Regions from separate parts of the Streptomyces sp. NPDC025806 genome, predicted to be linked through region 2. Evidence: riboswitches for the same ligand, from Rfam matches in the RefSeq annotation. Region 2 holds a riboswitch; each other region holds the start of a gene.
The links. Region 2 has a riboswitch for cobalamin ahead of ACZ4E1_RS35500 (CbtB domain-containing protein). Riboswitches for the same ligand answer to the same signal wherever they lie in the genome.
Positions count from the first base shown of each region.

Region 1: it holds a riboswitch for cobalamin, as region 2 does, so the genes downstream of both, nicT (Nickel transporter NicT) here and ACZ4E1_RS35500 (CbtB domain-containing protein) in region 2, are expected to answer to the same signal.
Region 3: it holds a riboswitch for cobalamin, as region 2 does, so the genes downstream of both, ACZ4E1_RS03235 (cobalamin biosynthesis protein) here and ACZ4E1_RS35500 (CbtB domain-containing protein) in region 2, are expected to answer to the same signal.
Region 4: it holds a riboswitch for cobalamin, as region 2 does, so the genes downstream of both, ACZ4E1_RS12820 (ABC transporter substrate-binding protein) here and ACZ4E1_RS35500 (CbtB domain-containing protein) in region 2, are expected to answer to the same signal.

Region 1 covers NZ_JBVHMU010000016.1:138,381-143,844, forward strand. The annotation lists gene ACZ4E1_RS30885 (hypothetical protein) at 1-1,168, opposite strand, end outside; gene ACZ4E1_RS30890 (CaiB/BaiF CoA transferase family protein) at 1,215-2,411, opposite strand; gene nicT (Nickel transporter NicT) at 2,542-3,657, opposite strand; cobalamin riboswitch at 3,687-3,908, opposite strand; gene ACZ4E1_RS30900 (inorganic diphosphatase) at 3,975-4,496, opposite strand; gene ACZ4E1_RS30905 (GNAT family N-acetyltransferase) at 4,561-5,052, opposite strand; gene rho (transcription termination factor Rho) at 5,084-5,464, opposite strand, start outside.
Region 2 covers NZ_JBVHMU010000023.1:70,130-75,593, reverse strand. The annotation lists gene ACZ4E1_RS35515 (GlxA family transcriptional regulator) at 1-436, shown strand, start outside; gene ACZ4E1_RS35510 (dsRBD fold-containing protein) at 631-927, shown strand; gene ACZ4E1_RS35505 (S8 family peptidase) at 1,291-2,871, shown strand; cobalamin riboswitch at 2,988-3,126, shown strand; gene ACZ4E1_RS35500 (CbtB domain-containing protein) at 3,164-3,385, shown strand; gene ACZ4E1_RS35495 (CbtA family protein) at 3,409-4,158, shown strand; gene ACZ4E1_RS35490 (histidine phosphatase family protein) at 4,164-4,769, opposite strand; gene ACZ4E1_RS35485 (ArsI/CadI family heavy metal resistance metalloenzyme) at 4,843-5,262, opposite strand; gene ACZ4E1_RS35480 (ArsR/SmtB family transcription factor) at 5,344-5,464, shown strand, end outside.
Region 3 covers NZ_JBVHMU010000001.1:711,829-717,292, reverse strand. The annotation lists gene ACZ4E1_RS03260 (alpha/beta hydrolase) at 1-284, opposite strand, end outside; gene ACZ4E1_RS03255 (class II aldolase/adducin family protein) at 487-1,149, opposite strand; gene ACZ4E1_RS03250 (lysozyme) at 1,274-2,020, shown strand; gene ACZ4E1_RS03245 (inorganic phosphate transporter) at 2,223-3,488, shown strand; gene ACZ4E1_RS03240 (hypothetical protein) at 3,505-3,726, shown strand; cobalamin riboswitch at 3,834-3,978, shown strand; gene ACZ4E1_RS03235 (cobalamin biosynthesis protein) at 4,017-4,973, shown strand; gene ACZ4E1_RS03230 (cobyric acid synthase) at 4,970-5,464, shown strand, end outside.
Region 4 covers NZ_JBVHMU010000005.1:19,226-24,689, reverse strand. The annotation lists gene ACZ4E1_RS12840 (FUSC family protein) at 1-1,032, shown strand, start outside; gene ACZ4E1_RS12835 (baeRF3 domain-containing protein) at 1,278-2,372, opposite strand; gene ACZ4E1_RS12830 (hypothetical protein) at 2,489-2,866, opposite strand; gene sigJ (RNA polymerase sigma factor SigJ) at 2,966-3,865, shown strand; cobalamin riboswitch at 3,894-4,097, shown strand; gene ACZ4E1_RS12820 (ABC transporter substrate-binding protein) at 4,160-5,191, shown strand; gene ACZ4E1_RS12815 (FecCD family ABC transporter permease) at 5,242-5,464, shown strand, end outside.

The DNA.
Region 1 (5,464 bases), on a different contig from region 2:
CCTTGGAGATGCTGCTGTAGAACTTGGCGCGGCGCTCCTGCACGCGCAGCTCCGGGTCCTTCTCGACGGTCTCGGCGACGAGGTTGCGCACCGTGTCGTACGCCTCGCGGGCCCACTCGCCCGCCTCCTCGTCCTCGTCCAGCTCGTCGATCAGCGACAGGTGCCGCTCGGCCTCCTCGCGCAGCTCGGGCGACGCCTCGATCTTCTGGCCCGCGGCCGTCTTGACCTGGCCGTCCTCGGCGATCTTCCGCACGTACTCGAGTTGGCCCCCGGTCTTGGCCTCCTCGGCGACGGCCTTCTTCAGCTCGTCGGCGCGCACGATGTCGCGGGCCAGACCCGAGCGCAGCACCGGGTCCTCGCCGAGGCGGTCCATGAGCGCCTTGCGGGCCGCCTCCGCGGTGCCCGGGTCGGCGAGGATCGCGGCGCGCAGCGCGGTCGGGTTCTCCGCGACCTCCAGCGCCTTCGTCGGACGGATGCCCTCCGCCTCGGCCGCCTCCGAGATCGCCTGGCCGCGCACGGACGTCGCGCTGGAGCGCGACACGTAGTACGACAGCCACACGTCGGCGTCCGGCAGCTCGACCTCGACGCCCGGGGCGAGCGCCTCGAACTGCGGGACCAGGCCGTCGTCGGCCGCCCGGTCCCACGTCTTGTAGAAACGCATGACGCGATCGGCCGAGCACTCGGCGAGCGCAGCGAACCGGCGCGCCGAGACCTTCTCCGTCTCGCCCGCGGCCTGCCCGCCGGGGCGCACGCTGCGTGCCACCTTGAGCGCGAAGGTCCAGCCGCCGGTCCGGGCGTAGCCGCCGAACTCGCGGGCGTCCCGGACGATGGCCTCCGGCACCTCACCGGAGAGGTCCTCGGCGTCCTCGACCGATGCGCCGGCCTCCGCGTCCACGTCCGCGCCGGTGGCGTCCCCGGTCGGAGCCGCGGCGGGCGCCTCGGGCTGCCAGAAGTTCTCCTCCCCGGCGGCGGGCGACGCCGGCGCGGGCACGGGCGGCACGACAGCCCCGGCTTCGACGGCCCCGACGGCCCCGACGGCCCCGTCGGCCTCGGCGGTCTCAGCAGCCCCAGCGGTCTCTCCGGCCGCGGGGACCACGGCGCCCCCGGTGTCCTCGGCGTCCTCGCCGGACGGGACGGCTGCCTCGGACGAGTCGATGGCTACGGTCACGTAGGTACTCCTGGGTGATCGGGCACGTGCGGGTTGACGGGATACTTTATCGCTCCGATTGGGGTGTTTTGTGCGCGAGTTGTGTCTCCTCGCCGTCGAGCCCCAGTTCGGCCAGTACCGCAGCGGTGTGTTCGCCCGCCGCGGGCACCGGCGCCATCCGGGGCTCCAGGCCGCGCGGCGTCGCGGGCGGGAGCAGGGCGCGGACGGGGCCGCCCGGGGTGTCCACGTCGCGCCAGCGGTCGCGGCCGGACAGCACCGGGTGCGCGAGGAAGTCCTCGACCGTGTTGAGCCGGGCGCTCGCGATCCCGGCCCGGTCAAGGAGCGTCACGACCTCGTCCGCGTCCAGCTCGGCGAAGCGTGCCGTCACGATGGCGTCGAGCTCGGTGCGCCGGGCGACCCGGGAGGAGTTGCGGTGGAAGCGCGGGTCGTCGGTGAGCGCCGCGTCGTCCAGGACGTGCGCGCAGAACGCGGCCCACTCCCGCTCGTTCTGGATCGCGAGCAGCACCGTCCGCCCGTCGGCCGCCGGGTAGGGCCCGTACGGGGCGATCGTCGCGTGCGCCGCGCCGACCCGCGGCGGCTGGGCGCCGGAGTACGCCGTGTAGTACGCGGGGTATCCCATCCATTCGGCCAGCGCCTCGAACAGCGACACCTCGACCGAGCGCGTCACTCCCGTGTCCCGGCGCTCGTACAGCGCCGTGAGGATCCCGGAGAAGGCGTACATGCCGGCCGCGATGTCGGCGATCGCGATCCCGACCTTCGCCGGTTCCTCCGGGCTGCCGGTCACCGACACGACGCCGGTCTCGCACTGCACCAGCAGGTCGTACGCCTTCCGGTGCGACCACGGCCCGTCGGAGCCGTAGCCGGAGATGTCGCACACGACGAGGGAGGGGTGCCGCTCGGCGAGCGCGGCGGCGGACAGGCCGAGGCGGGCCGCGGCGCCCGGCGCCAGGTTCTGCACGAAGACGTCCGCGCGGGCCAGGAGCCGCTCCAGTGCCTCGCGGCCCTCCGCCGTCTTCACGTCGAGCGTGACGGACTCCTTGGACCGGTTCAGCCACACGAAGTGACTGGACTGGCCGTGCACCGTCTCGTCGTAGCGGCGCGCGAAGTCGCCGCCGCCCGGCCGCTCCACCTTGATCACCCGCGCCCCCAGATCGGCGAGCTGGCGCGTGGCGAACGGGGCGGCCACCGCCTGTTCGAGACTGACGACGGTGATGCCGTCGAGGGGCAGGCGGGCCGTGCTCATGGGGCTTCCTCCGTGCAGGGGCGACAACGCGGGGGCGACGGACGCGGGGGCGCGGCGTCCGGCGGGCTCTCCCGCCGGACGGTACGCGATGCGCGCGCGGGCCCGGCCGGAGACCTCCCGTCCGGCCCGCTCAGCCGGCGCCGCCGCTGTCGGCCAGCCGCGCCGACCAGCGCTGCTCGACCTTCGCCAGACGCCAGTACGCGACCGCCGCCACCCACACCACGACGAACAGCCCGACGATCACGTACCCGACGTTGTCGAGGTCGAGGCCGGCGATCCAGCCCGTGACCGCGTCGGTCAGGTCGAGCTTCTCGTGGAGCACGCCCACGAGTTCGATCGTGCCGATGAAGAAGGCGACGGCGATGGACAGTCCGGTGATCGTGAGGTTGTAGAACACCTTGCGGACCGGGTTCGAGAACGCCCACTGGTAGGCGAAGTTCATGAACGTGCCGTCGAGCGTGTCGAACAGGCTCATGCCCGCGGCGAACAGCAGCGGCAGGCACAGCACCGCGTACCAGGGCAGTCCGGCCGCGGCGCCGCTGCCCGCCATCACCATCAGCGTGACCTCGGTCGCCGTGTCGAAGCCGAGCCCGAACAGGAAGCCCAGCGGGAACATCTGGCCGGGCCGGGTGATGGAACGGGTGAAGCGGCCGAGGATCCGGTTCATGAACCCCCGTGCGTCCAGGTGCGCTTCGAGCTCCCGCTCGTCGTACGAGCCGCCGCGCATCGCCCGGAACACCTTCATGATGCCGAGCAGGGCCACCAGGTTCAGTGCGGCGATCAGATACAGGAACGTGCCGGAGACGGTCGTGCCGACGACCCCGAGGACCTGGTGAGTACGTGAGTCGTCACTGGTCAGCGTGGTCGCGAGCGCCGTGCCGCCGGCCACCAGCGCCGCGAGGACCACGACGACACTGGAGTGACCGAGCGCGAACCAGAAGCCCACGGACACCGGACGCTTGCCGTCCGCCATCAGCTTGCGGGTCGTGTTGTCGATCGCGGCGATGTGGTCGGCGTCGAAGGCGTGCCGCATGCCCAGCGTGTACGCCGTGATGCCGAGCCCGATGCCGAACGCCTTGTGGTCCACCCGGTAGTGACCGGGGACGACGAGCAGGAAGAGCACACCGAACGCGACGACGTGCAGGGCGAGGATCACCGCCATCAGGCCCGCTGTGCGCAGGGTGTCCTCGCGCCGCCATCGGTAGGCGGACGGCGGACTCGTCGGGGAGTTCGCGGGCAGGGTCAAGCCGATCACGCTCCAGCACCTCGTGGATCACTTCGTGAGATGCCGTGGCCGGTCTCCTGGCTTACGGGCGAGCGACACCGCTCCGGCCTTCCCAGCGGCACGGGGCCGCCAGTGGCGTGATGAAGCGGTGCGCCTCGTGCCGCCCGAGGGCGGGGGCACGAGACCCGATCACAGTGGCGAGGGCCGCTCCGGACTTGGCCCCTGAGGGGTTGTCACCGGTCTTCCCGAACACCACGGCCCGCCCACCCTAGAGGGGCCGGAGCGTGACTGCATAGACGCACTCCGCGCACGTAGGAAAGATCACATGCGGCCGGGCGTCAGCCGGCCGTACGGCGCCGGCGGGCCCGCGCGATCTCCTCGTACGCCTTCACGCGCCCCTCCCAGTGCGAACCCTCGACGGACTTGCCGGGCTCCAGGTCCTTGTAGACCTCGAAGAAGTGGGTGATCTCCAGACGGTCGAACTCGGGGATGTCGTCGATGTCGCGGACTGCGCGGTGCCGCGGGTCGTGGGCGGGGACGCAGAGGATCTTCTCGTCCGGGCCCTTCTCGTCGCTCATCACGAACATGCCGATGGCCCGGCACTCGACGGCGCAGCCCGGGAACGTGGCGTCGCCGCCGGTCAGTACGAGCGCGTCCAGCGGGTCGCCGTCGCCGCCGAGCGTGCCGTCGACGTAGCCGTAGTCCGCGGGGTACTGGGTCGACGTGAAGAGCATCCGGTCGAGCCGGATCCGGCCCAGTTCATGGTCCATCTCGTACTTGTTCCGGGAGCCCTGCGGGATCTCCACGATCACGTCGAACGCCTCGTCGGCGCCCGCCTGTCCGCTGTCCAGCGTGCCCAATGTGGCCTCCTTGCCCCATTCCGACGTCCCGAGTGTGCGCCGGGTGCGGCGGATCGGGAACCCCTCAGACGCCGTCCGGAACGGCGAATTCGAGTTCGGGTCGCTCCCAGCCGACCGCGGGCGGCTGTGCGGGGACGGTCCCGGTGCGCAGCGCGCCCATCCCACGGTAGAAGCCCTCGGCGGGCGGATGCGCGACGACACGGACCCGATCGAGGCCCGCGGCGCGCGCCTCGGACCGCATGTGGTCGACGAGGAGCCGGCCGACGCCGAGTCCCTGCGCGTCGTCCGCGACGAACATCAGGTCCAGCTCGGCCGCGTCGACGAGCAGCGCGTAGAAGCCGAGGACGCGGCCCTCGGCCCGGTCCACGGCCGCGAAGACCCGGTGCGCCTCGATGTAGCCGGAGGTGACGCGGTGGTCGGCGACCATCGCCGCGTAGTGGCCCTCGTAGGCGCGCGAGCCCCGGACGATGCGGGTGAGGCGCCGTGCGTCGCGGGCGACGGCGCGCCGGACCGTGACGTCGGGCCGGGCCCCGGGCTGGGTAATCCTCGCATTCATGCTTCGAGTATTACGCATCCGCGGGTCGCCGTCAGGCGCCGGGCACGGTGGAGCGGACCTGGCGCAGGAACGCCGCGTTGTCCGGCGTCTGCCGCATGCGCTCCAGCAGCGTCTCGTACGAGGCCCGGTCGTCCCGCCGGCCGAGGGCGCGGCGCAGGGCGTGTGCGGCGGCCGTCTCCTCGGCGGTGAGCAGGAGCTCCTCGCGGCGGGTGCCGGACGGGTCGAGGTCCACGGCCGGGTGGATCCGGTGGTCGGCGAGGGCGCGGTCGAGCCGCAGCTCCATGTTCCCGGTGCTCTTGAGCTCCTCGAAGAAGAAGTCGTCGGCGCGGGAGCCCGTCTCGACGAGGGCCGTCGCGAGGATGGTCAGGGAGCCCGCCTCCTCCGTGTTGCGGGCCGCGCCGAACAGCCGCTT
Region 2 (5,464 bases):
CCTCCAGCGTCCGGGCGGGCAGTCCCAGTTCTCCGTGGCGACGCGCACCCCCGCGTCACGTCACGACGGCCTCACCGCGCTCCTCAGGTCGATCGACGCCGACCCCGCGGCCGACCACTCGCTGCCGGAACTCGCCCGCCGGGCGGGCCTCAGCAGCCGCCATCTCACCCGGCTCTTCCACGACGAGATCGGTGACACTCCGGGCGGCTACGTCGAGTCGGTCCGCCTGGAAGCCGCGCGGGCCCTGCTCGACGCGGGCGAGACGGTGACCGCGACAGCCCGCCTCAGCGGCCTGGGCAGCGACGAGACGCTGCGCCGGGTGTTCCTGCGCCATCTGGGAGTGACACCCTCGGCGTACCGCGCGCGGTTCCGTACGACAGGGCGCGGCGGGGCCGAGGGCGGTCGGGGCCGGCGCTCGGGGGATGCGGTCGACTGACGGGCTCCGTGGATGCGGAGAGAGGGGCCGGTGTTCGGTGGTGCGAGACAATGGAAGCAAGGCCCGACTGGTGCCATCCGGTCGCCGGCGCCCTGGTCAGGGAGGCAGCCATGGCTGAGACCCCGACCGGCGGCGAGGCCGCGCGCGAGGGCGCCGCATCCGCCGGCTGAGCCCGAGATCTCTGGAGGGACGCCATGTCGCACACCGCCCAATGGACCGCCCGCCTGCATCTGTCGGAGGAGGATCGCCGGACCGAGGTGCGGGTCGATCTCGACACCGGTTCGGCGCATCTCACGGGGAGCGGCACCGCCCGGTGCAACCCCATCGACACCGACGTCGCCGAGATCGGTGACGAACTGGCCGCCGCCCGCGCGCTGGAGCAGTTGGCCGCGCGGCTGAAGCGCAGCGCGTACCGCGACATGGAGGCGGCGGGGAATGTCCGTAAGTCGCGTGTCGCCCAGCTGGGATGGCCGGAGATGACCCGGTCCTAGCCGTGACCGAACCCCCGGGTCCACGGGCCCGGGGGTTTCCGTGCGCTTCCGCTCGACCTCTTGAATCTGCCCCCCAACTCCACTTGTCCGCAGGCAAGTTGAAGGGCCTGCGGAGAACCCCGCACCCGAAGGGACGCTGCCCGCCGCGACGGCAGGCGCTCTTGCGGGATTCCTATGGATCAGTCAATCTTTCGCCTGGCAGCCCGGGATGGCGAAGGGCGCGGCACTCTCAGCATTTATTTGTCATGCCTCTGTCATGTCGTCTGCCGTATCGATCGGTGTACGCCGGCCACCGGCCCCGCCAGAGGCCCGGCTCGGCACACCCCCCACAGCAACGCACCACCGATGAGGAGGACCCCTCACATGTTCGTGATGCGTGATCGGCGGCGCAGACGTGCCGCAGCCGGTGCCATAGCCGTAGCGGCCCTCGCGTTCGGCTCCCTCTCCGCCCTCCCGGCCCAGGCCGCCGGAACGTCCGCCGAAGGCGTCGTCCTGAACGCCGGCGCGAAGGGCACCGTGGCCAACAGCTACATCGTCACCCTGCGCGAGTCCGCCGCCCAGGCGGAGACCGCGAAGGGCCGGGCGGTGGCGACGAAGTTCGGCGCCAAGATCAAGCGGACCTACACGGCCGCGCTCAACGGCTACTCGGTCGAGCTCTCCCCCGCCCAGGCCAAGAAGCTGGCCGCCGACCCGGCCGTCGAGACCGTCAGCCAGAACCGGGTCTTCCACGTCGACGGCACGCAGCCCTCCCCGCCGTCCTGGGGCCTGGACCGGCTGGACCAGAAGGCCCTGCCGCTCAACCAGAGCTACACCTACCCGGACAGCGCGGGCCAGGGCGTCACGGCGTACATCATCGACACCGGCGTCCGCATCACCCACAGCGACTTCGGCGGCCGGGCCTCCTACGGCTACGACGCGATCGACAACGACAACACCGCGCAGGACGGGCACGGCCACGGCACCCACGTCGCCGGCACGGTCGCGGGCAACTCGTACGGCGTCGCCAAAAAGGCGAAGATCGTCGGCGTCCGCGTCCTCGACAACTCCGGCTCCGGGACCACCGACCAGGTCGTCGCCGGCATCGACTGGGTGACCCAGAACGCCGTCAAGCCCGCCGTCGCCAACATGAGCCTCGGCGGCGGCGTCGACACCGTCCTCGACGACGCCGTGCGCCGCTCGATCGCCTCCGGCGTCACCTACGCCGTCGCGGCCGGCAACGACGGCGCCGACGCGTCCAACTACTCGCCGGCCCGCGTCGCCGAAGCCATCACCGTCGGCGCCACCACGTCCTCCGACGCCCGCGCGAGCTACTCGAACTACGGCAGCATCCTGGACATCTTCGCCCCGGGCTCCTCCATCACGTCGTCCTGGAACACCAGCGACACGGCCACCAACACCATCTCCGGTACGTCGATGGCCACCCCTCACGTCGTCGGCGCCGCCGCCCTCTACCTGGGCGCCAACCCGACGGCCACCCCGTCGCAGGTCTCCTCGGCGCTCACCACGGCCGCCACCCCGAACGTGGTGACCAGCCCCGGCACCGGCTCGCCGAACAAGCTCCTGAACGTCGGCGACGGCGGCACCACACCGCCGCCCACCGGCGACCGCTTCGAGAACACCACGAGCTACGCGATCAACGACAACGCGACCGTGGAGTCCCCGATCACCGTCACCGGAGTCAGCGGCAACGCCCCCTCCACCCTCCAGGTGCCGGTCAACATCGTCCACACCTACATCGGTGACCTCCAGGTCCAGCTGATCGCTCCCGACGGGACGGCGTACACGCTGAAGGCCTTCGGCACCGGTGGCAGCGCGGACAACATCAACACCACGTACACCGTCAATGCCTCCTCCGAGGTCGCCAACGGCACGTGGAAGCTCCGGGTCACGGACAACGCGACCTACGACACCGGCCGGATCAGCTCCTGGGCACTGCAGTTCTGACGCCGAGGTTCTGACGCCAACGGATCGAGAGGGGCGGCCGTCTGCACGGCCGTCCCTCTTCTGTCTTCTGTCTTCTGTCGAGGCCGCGGAGGCCCCGGCCGCTATTGGCCATGCACCCGTCAGGCGGTACGGTCGGTTCGATATCGACGACGGTCGACGGAAGCCGGTGAGAGTCCGGCACGGTCGCGCCACTGTGTGCGGGAAGGTCCTCGGGCCTCTCGTGAGTCAGACCCGTGACGGTCGTCCAGTGCACCACCGAGACGGGACGCGAACTCCCGAAGGAGGCCCTGCCATGGCGCAGCACGTCGCCCAGCCGACCGCCGACACGCCTGCTCTTCCGGCCACACTGCCGCTGAGGACGATCGCCCCCTGGGCGGCGTTCTTCGGCATCCTGATGCTCGTCCTGCTGTATTTCGTCGGCGCCGAACAGGGCGCCACCTCCGTGTTCAGCGGCGCGGGGGTTCATGAGTGGGTGCACGACGCCCGCCATCTGCTCGGCTTCCCCTGCCACTGAACCCGTAGGGAAGCCGCGCGCTCATGAACTCGACCACCGTACGCAATCTGCTCGTTCGGGGCATGCTCGCCGGCCTGGCCGCCGGCGTGCTCGCCCTGGTCGTCGCCTACTGGCTCGGTGAGCCGAACGTCGACGGAGCCATCGCCTTCGAGGAGGCCCACACCGCACACGCACACGGCGGCGAGGAGGCCGAACTCGTCTCGCGGAGCCTGCAGTCGACCGCCGGTCTCGCCACCGGCATGCTCGTCTACGGCGTCGCCTTCGGCGGGATCGCCGCCCTGGCCTACTGTTTCGCGCTCGGTCGCGTGGGCCGTTTCGGCCCGCGTGCCACCGCGCTGCTGCTGTCCGGCAGCGCGCTCCTGGCCGTGTACGTCGTGCCGTACCTGAAGTACCCGGCCACCCCGCCCGCCGTCGGCAACCCCGACACCATCGGTCAGCGCACCACGCTGTTCTTCCTGATGATCGTGCTGAGTGTGCTTCTCGCGATCGGAGCGACGATTCTCGGGAAGCGGCTGGCGCCTCGCATCGGCGCCTACTACGCCACCGTCGCCGCGCTGCTGGGCTTCGCCGTCGTGGTCGGGATCGCCTACGCCGTGCTGCCCGCGGCCGACGGCGTGCCCGCGCACTTCCCGGCCACGCTGCTGTGGCGGTTCCGGCTCTCCGCGCTGGCCGTCCAGGTCACCTTGTGGAGCGGGTTCGGTCTCGTCTTCGGGGAGTTGGCCCAGCGGCTGCTCCGGCCGAAGGCCGCCGGGGCGGTTCCGGCCGGGAACTGACCGGCTCAGTCCGTACGTGGGGCCCGGCCGGTCGATCCGGTCGGGCCCAGCGGCTTTCCCATCTGTACGTTCCAGCGTCCGCCGCGCCCGCTGAGCTCGGTGACGGTCAACGGCGCCACGTCGCAGCGCCAGAACGCCGACGCGGGCGCGCCCAGGGCGTGTACGACGGCGGCTCGCACCACGTCCGGTTCGGCTACGGCCACCACGGGGCCGTCACCGGGTGCGGCTGTGTCGAACCATCGGGCCACGCGGGCGCACACGTCGGTCACCGACTCGCCGCCGCCGGGGGCGAACTCCGGGTCGCCGAGCCACCGGGCGACCGCCTCGGGCTCCGCCTCGGACACCTCGGCGAGCGTTCGGCCGCGCCAGGTTCCCCGGGCCGGTGGGGCCAGTTCGGCGGGTGCCGTGACGGAGCCGAGCCCCAGCGCCTCGGCGGTCTCGCGGCATCGCCGGCTGTCGGAGACGACCGCGCGGACGGGCGCGGGCAGCGCACCGGCCGCCGTCTCGGCAGCGGCCCGCCCGGCGGCGTCGAGGGGAGCGCCGTCGTCGAACCGGGCCTGCCGCAGCGCAGCGTTCATGCCGGGGGCGACGAACAGGACACGTCGGTTCATCGGGGGCTCCTGGCCGTACGAGGTGGAGGGGGCACGAAGGTACCTCTCGGGCCGGGCGAGGTCCTCTGCCCGGTCAGGTCGCGCAGCACGCTTCCGGGGCGCTGTCGGCGCTCTTGCCGAGGGTGTCGGCGTCGGCCTTGACGACGTAGACCTCCCACGGCTCCTTGCCCGGGCCGGTGACCCACACCTTGTCCTGGACGGCGTAGCAGCAGGAGGTGTCGTTCTCCTCGCGCGTCGCCAGGCCCGCGTCCGCGAGGCGTGTGGCGGCCGCGCCGACCTGCTCGGTGGTGGCGACTTCGACGCCGAGGTGGTCCAGGCGGGTGTCCTCGCCGCTCTCGCCCTCGATGAGGACGAGCTTGAGCGGGGGCTCGGCGAGGGCGAAGTTGGCGTAGCCCTCGCGTCGCTTGGCGGGCTCGGTGCCGAAGAGCGTGGAGTAGAAGGTGATCGAGGCTTCGAGATCGGCGACGCGCAGGGCGAGCTGGACACGGGACATGGCGGCCTCCCAAGGCTTGTTTCGACATCTGTCGATACAGTCGACCTTGGCATTGGATTGGATGACTGTCAACATAGAGGGATGTCGAAACAACCTGGTCTGCCGGTGCTCGGGCAGGACGACGCGGCGTGCTGTGCGCCGATGGTCCGTGAGCCGCTCGGCGAGGAGGCCGCGGCCGAGCTGTCGCGGATGTTCAAGGCGC
Region 3 (5,464 bases), on a different contig from region 2:
GGGTGCGGCACGGATTCGACGACAGGTCCGACGACCGCGTGGAAGCCGCCTCCGGCAAGCCCGTACGTGCCCGGGCGCAGGGAGGCGAGGTCGCGGGTGAGGGTGACGTGGCCCGCGGCGACGGTGTGGACGGTGAGCCGGGGTTCGGTGGGCAGCGGGCGTCCGGCGCGGGCCTTCAGCGCGGCGTCGCTGGCGAGCCGGCCCGCGGCGATCGAGGCGATCGAGGCGGCGAGGACTCCGGTCACGGTGGTGACGGCCGCGGCCGTCGCTCTGGCGGTGCGCACCCGTCCAGTGTCTTAGCGGTCGGGCCGTGCGGCCAGTGGGGCGGCGGGTCCGGGTGACGGGGCCCGACCGTCTCGTCGCCGGGTGCGCCTCCGGTGGGGCTGATCGCGCAGTTCCCCGCGCCCCTGATGAGGCGCAGCCTCATCAGGGGCGCGGGGAACTGCGCGACCAGCCACGACGCACCCGCACCCCGGCGACGAGAGATCAGCCGTCGCGGCGCTGGCCGTACCCCGACAGCCGCTCCGCGACCTCGTCCAGTTGGGCCGCGTTCAAGAGAGAAGGGCTCAGGCCCGGCACGGAGCGGGCCGTCAGCCAGACCCGGCACATCCACTCCAGCTGCGCCGTGCGGTCGTACGCCGCGTCGAGCGAGTCCCCGTACGCGACCGTGCCGTGGTTCTGGAGCAGACACCCCGTGCGCCCCTCCAGCGCGCCCAGCATGTTCCGGGCCAGCTCCTGCGTCCCGTACGTGGCGTAGGGCGCGACCCGGACCGGGCCGCCGAGGGCCATCGTCATGTAGTGGATCGCCGGCAGCTCGGGGACCAGCGTCGAGACGGCCGTGGCGTGCACCGCGTGGGTGTGCACGACGGCCCGCGCCCCGGTGCTCCGGTACACGGCGAGGTGAAGCGGCAGCTCACTCGTGGGGACGAGGGTGCCGCGCCGGGTGCGCCCGGTGAGGTCGACGGCGAGCAGGTCGTCGGGGGTGAGCCGGTCGTAGGGGACTCCGCTGGGGGTGACGAGCACGAGGGCGTCCTCGCCGTCGCCGACCCGCACGGAGACATTTCCCGAGGTGCCGACGACGAGGCCGTCGGTCACGGTCCTGCGCGCGGTGGCCACCAGCTCGCCCCACGCCTGTTCGAGTTCACCCATGCGCGCATCCTGCCAGGCACCCGAACGGCGGGAAACGCGCCGGGCCCGGACCGATATCCCCGGTCCGGGACATCCCATATGTGCATATTTCCCATCCCTACGACTACTGGCTCCGGGGGGAAACATGGCTCGTGACCACACTCCGTCCCGTCGTCGCACCCGAGTCGCCGCGGCGGCCTCCGCGGCCGTCCTGACGCTCGCCGGCACCGCGCTCGCGGAACTGCCGGCCCAGGCGGCGGGCAAGCCCAAGGGGCACGACGTCTCGTCGCACCAGAAGAACGTGAACTGGGCGAAGGCGCGCAGCAAGGGCGCGCGGTTCGTCTACGTGAAGGCGACCGAGTCGACGAACTACCGCAACCCCTACTTCGGCCAGCAGTACAACGGCGCCCGCGACCACGGCATCATCCGCGGCGCGTACCACTTCGCCCTGCCGAACAAGTCGTCCGGCCGCGCCCAGGCCGCGTACTTCGTGCGCAACGGCGGCGGCTGGACCCGGGACGGGCGGACGCTGCCGCCGGCGCTCGACATCGAATACAACCCGTACAGCGCGAAGAAGAAGTGCTACGGCATGAGCCGGTCGAAGCTCGTGTCCTGGATCGACTCGTTCAGCGACGAGGTGCTGCGCCGGACCGGGCGGCGTCCGGTGATCTACACCAACTACACGTGGTGGAAGAAGTGCACCGGCAACAGCGGGGCCTTCGGCGCGAACCACGCGCTGTGGCTGGCCCACTACGCGAGGACCGCGGGGCCGCTGCCGCGCGGCTGGTCGTACTGGACGTTCTGGCAGTACGCCAACAAGGGCGGCCTGCCGGGTGATCAGAATCTCTTCAACGGGTCGCAGGCCCAGCTGGAGCGGTTCGCCCGGGGGTAGTCCGACCCGGCCGGAAGTCCCGCGGAACCCGGAATTCCGGGGTTTTCGCGGGACCGGCCCGCGTCGCGCGCCGCCGTCCGGCACGAAGCGGAGCGAAGACCTGCCGGATCGGGACACCGCTCAGCCCCGCTCAGTTCATCTTCCGTTCACCCGACTTCCCTACGTTCAACTAGCCACTGACGTCCAACCGAAGCCTGGGTAAATGGAACACATCACGCTGCTCCTAGCGATCGTGATCGTTACCGCACTGGTCTTTGACTTCACCAACGGTTTCCACGACACCGCCAACGCGATGGCGACGACCATCTCGACAGGCGCCCTCAAGCCGAAGACGGCGGTGGCCATGTCCGCCGTGCTGAACCTCGTCGGAGCGTTCCTCTCCGTCGAAGTCGCTAAAACGATCTCCGGCGGCATCATCAACGAGGACGGCCTCAAGACAGAGGTCATCTTCGCGGCGCTGGTGGGCGCCATCCTCTGGAATCTGCTGACCTGGCTGGTCGGCCTGCCCTCCAGCTCCTCGCACGCCCTGTTCGGCGGCCTCATCGGCGCCGCCGTCATGTCGATGGGCTGGTCGTCGGTCAACGGCGGCACCGTCGTCACCAAGGTGCTGCTGCCCGCGGTCGCCGCGCCGCTCGTCGCCGGCCTCGCCGCGATGCTCGCGACGCGCCTGACGTACCGCATCAGCAAGAAGACCGACGAGAAGGCCACCGCCAAGGGCTACCGCGCCGGGCAGATCGCCTCGGCCGGCCTCGTCTCCCTCGCGCACGGCACCAACGACGCGCAGAAGACGATGGGCATCATCACGCTCGCCCTGATCACCGGCGGTGTGCTCGCGCCGGACGCCGACCCGCCGCTGTGGGTCATCGTCTCGGCCGGCATGGCCATCGCCCTCGGCACGTACCTGGGCGGCTGGCGGATCATCCGCACCATGGGCAAGGGTCTGACCGACCTGGCCCCGCAGCAGGGCTTCGCCGCGCAGACCAGTGCCGCGACGGCGATCCTCGCCTCCTCGCACATCGGCTTCTCGCTCTCCACGACCCAGGTCTGCTCCGGCGCCGTCATGGGCTCGGGCCTCGGCCGCAAGGGCGGTGTCGTCCGCTGGTCGACCGCCACCCGGATGTTCGTCGCGTGGGGTCTGACCCTGCCGGCGGCCGGTCTGGTCGGCGCGGGCGCCGAGTTCCTCACCCAGCAGGGCCCCTGGGGCATCGGCCTGACGGCCGCGCTGCTCATCGGCGGCGCCTCGGTCATCTGGGTGCTGTCCCGCCGCAACTCGGTCGACCACCACAACGTGACGGCCGACGAGATCGGCACCGGGGCCCCCGCCGAGGAGCCCGCCGGTGTCGTCACGACCGCGATCGCCGCGGTCACGCCGCCGCCGGCCGGTCCGGTGGCCGTCGAGGAGACCCCCGTCCCCGCCGCGGCCGCCTCCGTGGCCGACCCCGCGCGCCCCGCCGGCGCCACGCTGTAAGGAAGCAGGACCAGCTATGAAGATCGACTGGGCGGCCCTCGGCTCCGTGTTCGGCGTCAGCCTCGTGGTGACCGTGGCCCTGGTGGGCCTGTTCACCCTCGGCATCGTCGGCCTCTCCAAGAAGGAGTCCGCGACGCGCGCGGGCGGTTCGGCGACGCTCGCCGTCTCCGGCGCCTACCTGTGCTTCGCGCTGTGCACGGCGGCGGTCGCGTACGGGATCTTTCTGATCGTGGCCTGACCACGGTCGCAGCACTCCCTCGGCGGGGTGGGGACGCATCCGCGTCGCCACCCCGCCGACGTGTTGTGGACCTGGCCACACTCACCCGCCGCAGGTCAACAGCAAGTTGACGTGCGTTCGCGGAGCGTGGTGCACTTCCCTCGCCATATACGGCAGCAGCAGAGGAAGCCGGTGCGAATCCGGCGCGGTCCCGCCACTGTCAGCCCTCCCCCTGAGGGCGAGCCAGGAACTCACGCTGCCGGTCTCTTCGAACCAGGGCGTGGACACCCTGAGTGAGGACAACTACCGCCATGTTCGCCCCGCGCGGCGCACGGCGGGCCGAGCGCGTCTTCGCGTACGGCGCCGCCCTGGGTATCTTCAGCGACCTCCTGGTCGGCGATCCGCGCCGCGGGCACCCCGTCGCCGGCTTCGGCCGCGCCGCGGGAGCCGTCGAGCGCGTGCTGTGGCGGGACGACCGCGGCCGGGGCGCCCTGCACACGGCCGTGTGCGCCGGTGGCGCCGCCGCGGTGGGCGCGCTCGCCGCCCGTGCCGTACGCCGCTCCCCCGCCGCCTCGATCGCGCTGACCGCCGCCGCGACCTGGGCCGTGGTCGGCGGCACCTCGCTGGGCCGTGAGGCGCGGGCCGTGGGCTCCGCCCTGGAGGCCGGGGACGTGGAGCTGGCCCGGGAACTGCTGCCCCGGCTGTGCGGGCGCGACCCCGAGGGCCTGGACGCCGACGGCATCGCGCGCGGCGTCGTCGAGTCGGTCGCCGAGAACACCTCCGACGCGGTCGTGGGCGCCCTGGTGTGGGGCGCCGCCGCCGGGGTGCCGGGACTGCTCGCCTTCCGTGCCGTGAACACGCTGGACGCGATGGTCGGTCACAAGTCGCCCCGCTACCGGCGCTTCGGCTGGGCCTCGGCCCGGCTCGACGACGTCGCCGGCTGGCCCGGCGCCCGGCTGACGGGCGTCCTCGCGGTGCTGACCGGCGGCCGGCCCCGGGACGCGGTCCGTGCCTGGCGGGCCGACGCGGAGCGCCACCCGAGCCCGAACGCGGGGGTCGTGGAGGCCTCGTTCGCGGGCGCGCTCGGGGTGCGCCTCGGCGGCACGCTGTCGTACGCGGGGCGGGTCGAGCACCGGCCGGTCCTCAACGAGCGGGGTCGGCCCGTGCACGTACGTGATGTGGAGCGGGCCGTGCGGTTGTCGCGGCGCGTGAGTCTTTCGGCGTTGGGAGTCTGTGTGGGCGCGCGGTTGCTGTGGGGTCGTCGATGACGGGCGCGAGGAAGGGCGGCGGCCTGCTGGTCGCGGGCACCACCTCGGACGCAGGGAAGAGCGTGGTCACCGCCGGGATCTGCCGGTGGCTGGTGCGGCAGGGCGTGAAGGTCGCGCCGTTCAAGGGGCAGAACATGTCCCTGAACTCCTTCGTGACGCGCGAGGGCGCCGAGATCGGGCGGGCGCAGGCCATGCAGGCGCAGGCCGCGAAGGTCGAGCCGAGCGCGCTGATGAACCCGGTGCTGCTGAAGCCCGGCAGCGACCGCAGCAGCCAGGTCGTCCTGATGGGCAAACCGGTGGGCGAGCTGAGCGCCCGCGGCTACCACGGCGGGCGGCAGGCGGCGCTTCTCGACACCGTGGTGGGGTGCCTGGAGGAGTTGCGGGGCAGTCATGACGCCGTGATCTGTGAAGGGGCGGGCTCTCCCGCCGAGATCAACCTGCGCCGGACCGACATCGTGAACATGGGCGTCGCGCGGGCCGCGCGGCTGCCG
Region 4 (5,464 bases), on a different contig from region 2:
GCCTACCACTGCCTCGGTGTCCCGCCCCCGGCCCGGGCGCCGCGCACCGTGCCCGGCGGCGAGGCCGCCTTCGTACGGCTCACCGATCTCGCCTGGTCCCTGCTGACCGGATCCGGGGGCGGGCCGGCCGCGGCGGCGGGCCCCGTCGCGCGCGGGCTGCGCGCCCAGGCGCGGCTGCTCACGGGCCGCAGACGCCGGGTGCCGCCGATCGTGGACCCGCTGCGGTCCTCCGGGTCGGGCGCGCCGGAGCCGCACCTGCCGGAGGATCCGGGCGCGATGCGCGCCACCGAACTGCTGCTGGGGCGTCCCGGCGGGCGGGAGCGGCTCGCGGCGGCGGCCGTCCCGGCGTGGCGGATGGCGTTCGGCACGGGCGCGGCGGGCGCGGTCGCCGCGCTGCTCGGTCTGGAGCACGGCTACTGGGCGGCGATCTCGGCCGCCGCCGTGCTGCACTCGGTGAACGTCCGCACCACCGCCCAGCGCGCGGTCCAGCGGACCCTGGGCACGGCGGTCGGCCTGCTCCTCGCGCTCGCGGTGCTCGGCCTGCACCTGGCGCCCGTGCCACTGACCCTGGTGATCGTGGTGCTGGAGTTCCTGCTGGAGTACGTCGCGGCCCGCAACTACGCGCTGGCCGTCGTCTTCCTCACCCCGATCGCCCTGCTCCTCACCGAGCTGGCCGTCCCGGCCCCCGCGGGCGAACTGGTCCGGGACCGCGTCCTCGGCAGCGTCGTGGGCATCGCGGTGGGCCTGCTGTGCGCCCTGCTGATCGTCCACGACCGCGCGGCCGTGCGGGTCGAGCGGGCACTGGCGGAGTGCCGGAGCGCGGCGGCCGACGCGGAAGCGGCCCTGACCGGCCCGCCGAGCCCGCTGCTCCCGGTCGTCCAGGTCCGCCTCGCCCTGGCCGTCGTGGAACTGCGGGAGGCCGACGACACGGCCGCCGGCGAGCTCTGGCCGGCGGGCATCGACCCGACGGAACTGGCCGCGGCGGAGGGCCGCGCCTACGCCCTGCTCGGGCGACTGCGCCACCCTCGGTAGAACGGCAAGGCAGGCGCCCCTGGAGAGCGGCGAAGCCGCGACCCCCAGGCGCACGGGAAACCGCGCACCCGGCACCGTACGGCGGGCCCTCTGGAGAGCGGCGAAGCCGCAACCTCCAGGGGCGCGGGGAACTGCGCGACCAGCCACGACGATCGCGCACCCGGCCACGCATCTGCACCCCACAACGGCGCGCCCCCGAAGATCGGCAGGGCCCGCACACCTCACCCCGCCCGGCACATGGCAGGTCAGAAGCGGAGCGCAGCCGCGATGCGCCCGGCCTCCTCCAGCGTCCCGTCCGGCACGAAGACGACATCCGCCCCGGTCTCGAGCGCGCACTCCACGATCTCGTCGACGATGTCGTGCACCGCGTCGAGGTCGTCGTCCGCCGCCGGCGCGAGGTGTCCCTCCCCCGCCCGCACGGTGACGCGGAAGTTCTCCTCGACGACCAGCCGGCGGATCCGCCCGTCCGCGGCCTCCTGCCACACCTCGTCGACCCCGGCCGCGTAGGTGGTGGCGCCGCGGGCCCGGTCCAGGTCGGCCATGGCCTCGGCGACCTCGCGCTCCGCGTCGGCGGTGCGGGCCGGGGCCACCGCGCGGGCGACCGCCTCGGGCCGGCCGTGGGAGAGTCCGCCGAACGGGACCTGGGCGGCGCCGTGGGCGGCCGTGCCGGTCTCGGTCAGCAGAGACAGCGCGGCGGGCTCGCCCGTCACGTAGAGGGTGCGCGGCGAGGTCCGCAGCAGTTCGGCGAGCGTGGCGTCGGCCTCGCGGAAGAACTGCCGGGTCGCCTCGTCCCGGTAGTTGCTCGGGACGTCGCCGACGCGCTCCTTGCGTTCTGCGTCCGGGTCCTCCAGGCTCCGCTCCTGCGGGAAGCCGTGCTCCGTGTCCTCCGCGACCCGGTTGCCGCGGCCGTCCCAGAGGGTGACGCGGTCGGCGGCGACGGAGAGCACCCAGTACGGATGCGCGGCCGCGTCGGCGGCGACCAGGTTGCGGGTCAGGAAGGTGTCGGCGACCACGACACGGTCCTGCACCTCCCGGTCGATCGCCCACACCTGGTGCTCGCCGGGTGCGGCGAACAGCACGAGGCCGTCCTTGGCGTGCACGAGGTCCGCCTCCTGGACGGCCGCGCGCAGATGCGTGAGGACGTCCTCCCGGCGCTCCTTGGTCACACCGGGGTCCGCGGACAGCTGCCGGGCCGCGTCGTCGACGAGGTTGCCGAGCCGCACCGGGTCCTGGGCGTCGCCCGGGGGCCGCCGGTGCGTGGTCATCGCCAGCGACACGGCGGGGTACGAGCGCGGCCGGCGCAGGTCGCGGAGTATTTCCGGGTTCAGGGAGGAGTGCATGCCGAGTGTCCCTTTCAGAGGCCAGATCCCCCATCCTGCCCACACACCCCAAATGGGGCAAAAGGTGCATCCAACCCCAGGAGCCCCACCCCACCCGCCACATCCACCCTCACCGCTCACCGCTCACCGGTCCGCCGCGCGAGCGCCAGCACGCTCAGACCGAACATCAGCACCCCCAGCGGCAGATGGACCGACGGAAGGTGCGCGACACCGAGCACGACCTGCGCCGAGGCGAGCACCAGGAAGCCGGTCGCGTGCCACACGGGCCGGACCGGGCCGCCGCCCGGCTTCCACGCCAGCACCGCCGCGAGCAGGTACAGCATCGACGCCGCGTACATGACGCGGGCCCCGACGCTGTGCAGGGTCTCCCCGTAGGACGCGGTGAGCAGCAGTCCCGCCGAGACCGCCTGGAGGAAGATCGTCGCGGTCTGCAGGGCGATCGCGACGCGCAGGAACGAAAGGGTGCGCCGGGTGGTCGTCACGTGGGTGGCCATGGCCTGGTCCTCTTTCCCGCCCGAGGGCAGTCGGTCGATAAGGTCTCGCCAGGCCGACGACGCAGGCCGGCCAAAGGTAAGGCGAGGGGGCGGACGGTTGTGGGGACCTCGGGGGCGGACACGGACACGGTGGCGGGAGAGCGGCGCCAACTGCTCAATGTGGCCTACCGGTTGCTCGGCTCACTGGCCGAGGCGGAGGACGCGGTGCAGGAGGCGTACGCCCGCTGGTACGCGCTTCCCGACGGCCGCAGGAACGAGATCGCGGCACCCGGCGCCTGGCTGACGACGGTGACCGGGCGGATCTGCCTGGACGTGCTCGGTTCGGCGCGCGCCCGGCGCGAGCGCTACGTCGGCGCGTGGCTGCCCGAGCCGCTCCCGGACCGGTCCGAGTGGGCGCACGGCCGGGGCGGCGACCCCGCCGACCAGATGGTCCTGGACGAGTCCGTGAACATGGCGTTCCTCGTCGTCCTGGAGTCGATGACGCCGGCGGAGCGGGTGGCGTTCGTGCTGCACGACGTGTTCCGGTATCCGTTCGCGGAGATCGCCGAGGTCCTCGGCCGGTCGTCGGCGGCCTGCAAGCAGTTGGCCGCCTCGGCGCGGCGCCGGGTGGGCGCCGCGCGCTCCGAGGGCGTCGCCGCCGGCCAGGCGGACGCGGTGCGGCAGGTCAGGCGGGCCTGGGAGGCGAAGGACATCGCGGCGCTCGTCGGCCTGCTCGCCCCGTCCGCCGTGATGACCGCGGACGGCGGCGGTCTGGCGGGTGCCGCGCTGCGCCCGGTCGAGGGGGCGGCCCGCATCGCCCCGTACATGGTGGCGATCGCCGACAAGGCGCCGGGGCTGGAACTTCTGGAGCGCACGGTGAACGGCGCGCCGGGTCTCGTCGCGCTCCGGGACGGTGTCGTGCTGACGGTGGCCGCGTTCGATCTCGCCGGGGGACGGGTCGCGCGGATCTGGGTGGTGCGCAATCCGGAGAAGCTGCGGGCCTGGTCGGGCGAGGACTGACGCGCCCTGCCGGGGTGGTGACGCCCTGTGATAGCTTCCCCAAGCCAGTCGTACCTTTGTGCGTACTTGTACGTACTCGGGTCAGGGAATCCGGTGCAAGACCGGAACTGACGCGCAGCGGTGTGGGCGACGGGCGGGGCAACTGCCACTGGGCCGGGGGGAACCGGGCCCGGGAAGGCGCTCCGTCCGGACGACCCCGAGTCCGAAGACCTGCTGGCGGCCCCGCCCGTCCACCGGCCGGGGCGGACCGTTGGCCGGCTCCGCGTTTGAGCCCTGGACGCTAAAGGATCTCCCGTGCCCTTCGCACGTCTCGCCCGCTTCTGCGCCCTCGCGCCGATCACCGCGCTGCTGCTCACCGCGTGCGGCTCCGGCGCCCCGTCGGACCGCTCCGACGACGCGTCCGGCGCCGGTGTCACGCTCACCAACTGCGGGCAGCGCGTGCACGTCGCGCACCCGCCGCGCCGCGCCGTCGCCCTCGACCAGGGATCGGCCGAGATCATGCTGTCCCTCGGGCTCGCCGACCGGATGGTGGGCACCGGCACCTGGACCGACCCGGTGCGCCCGAACCTGGCGAAGGCGAACGCGAAGGTGCCGCGCCTCGCGGAGCGCTACCCGTCGTTCGAGACGGTCCTCGACACGGAACCCGACTTCGCCGCCGCCTCGTTCGGGTACACGCTCGGCAAGGGCGGCGTGGCGCCGCGCGCCTCGTTCGAGAAGCTCGGCGTGCCGACGTACCTCTCCCCCACCGACTGCGCGGACAAGGACAACAGCGGCGACGGCGACGGCGTCCGTACCGAGGCGCTGACGATGGACACGGTCTACGGCGAGATCCGGGACCTGGCACGCGTCTTCGACGTGCGCGAGCGCGGCGAGAAGCTGGTCGCCACGCTCAAGTCCCGGGTGCACAAGGCCGCTTCGGGCGGCGACGCCGACGGCGTGCGCGTCCTGTACTGGTTCTCCGACTCCAAGTCGCCGTACATGGCGGGATGTTGCGGCGCGCCCGGCGTCATCACGAACGCGCTCGGGGTGCGCAACGTCTTCGACGACACCCACGAGGAGTGGCCGCAGATCAACTGGGAGACGGTCGTGGACCGCGACCCGGACGTCCTGGTGATCGGCGATCTGACCCGGCGCTCCCAGTCGGCCGAGTCGGCGGCGCAGAAGATCAGGTTCCTGGAGTCCGACCCCGCGACGAAGAACATGAAGGCGGTCCGCGAGAAGCGCTACGTGCTGCTCAAGGGGCAGGACCTCAATCCGACGATCCGCACCGTGGACGGCGTGGAGAAGGTGGCGGCGGCGCTGCGCGCGTTCGGCCTCACCAAGTGACCCGGCCACACCAAGTGACTCGGTCTCGCCAAGTGACTCGGTCTCACCCAGTGACCCGCCTGCGCCCGGCGTCGTACGCGGCGGCGGGCCTGCTCGCCCTGTGCCTCTCGGTCGCCGTCGCCATCACGATCGGCCCCGCGCACATCGGGGTCGGTGACGTGTGGGCGTCGGTCGCGGCCCGGCTCGGCTGGGGCAGCTCGGACCTGTCGCCGATCCGCGACGGGATCGTGTGGAACCTGCGGCTGCCGCGCACCCTGCTGGCCGCCGTGTGCG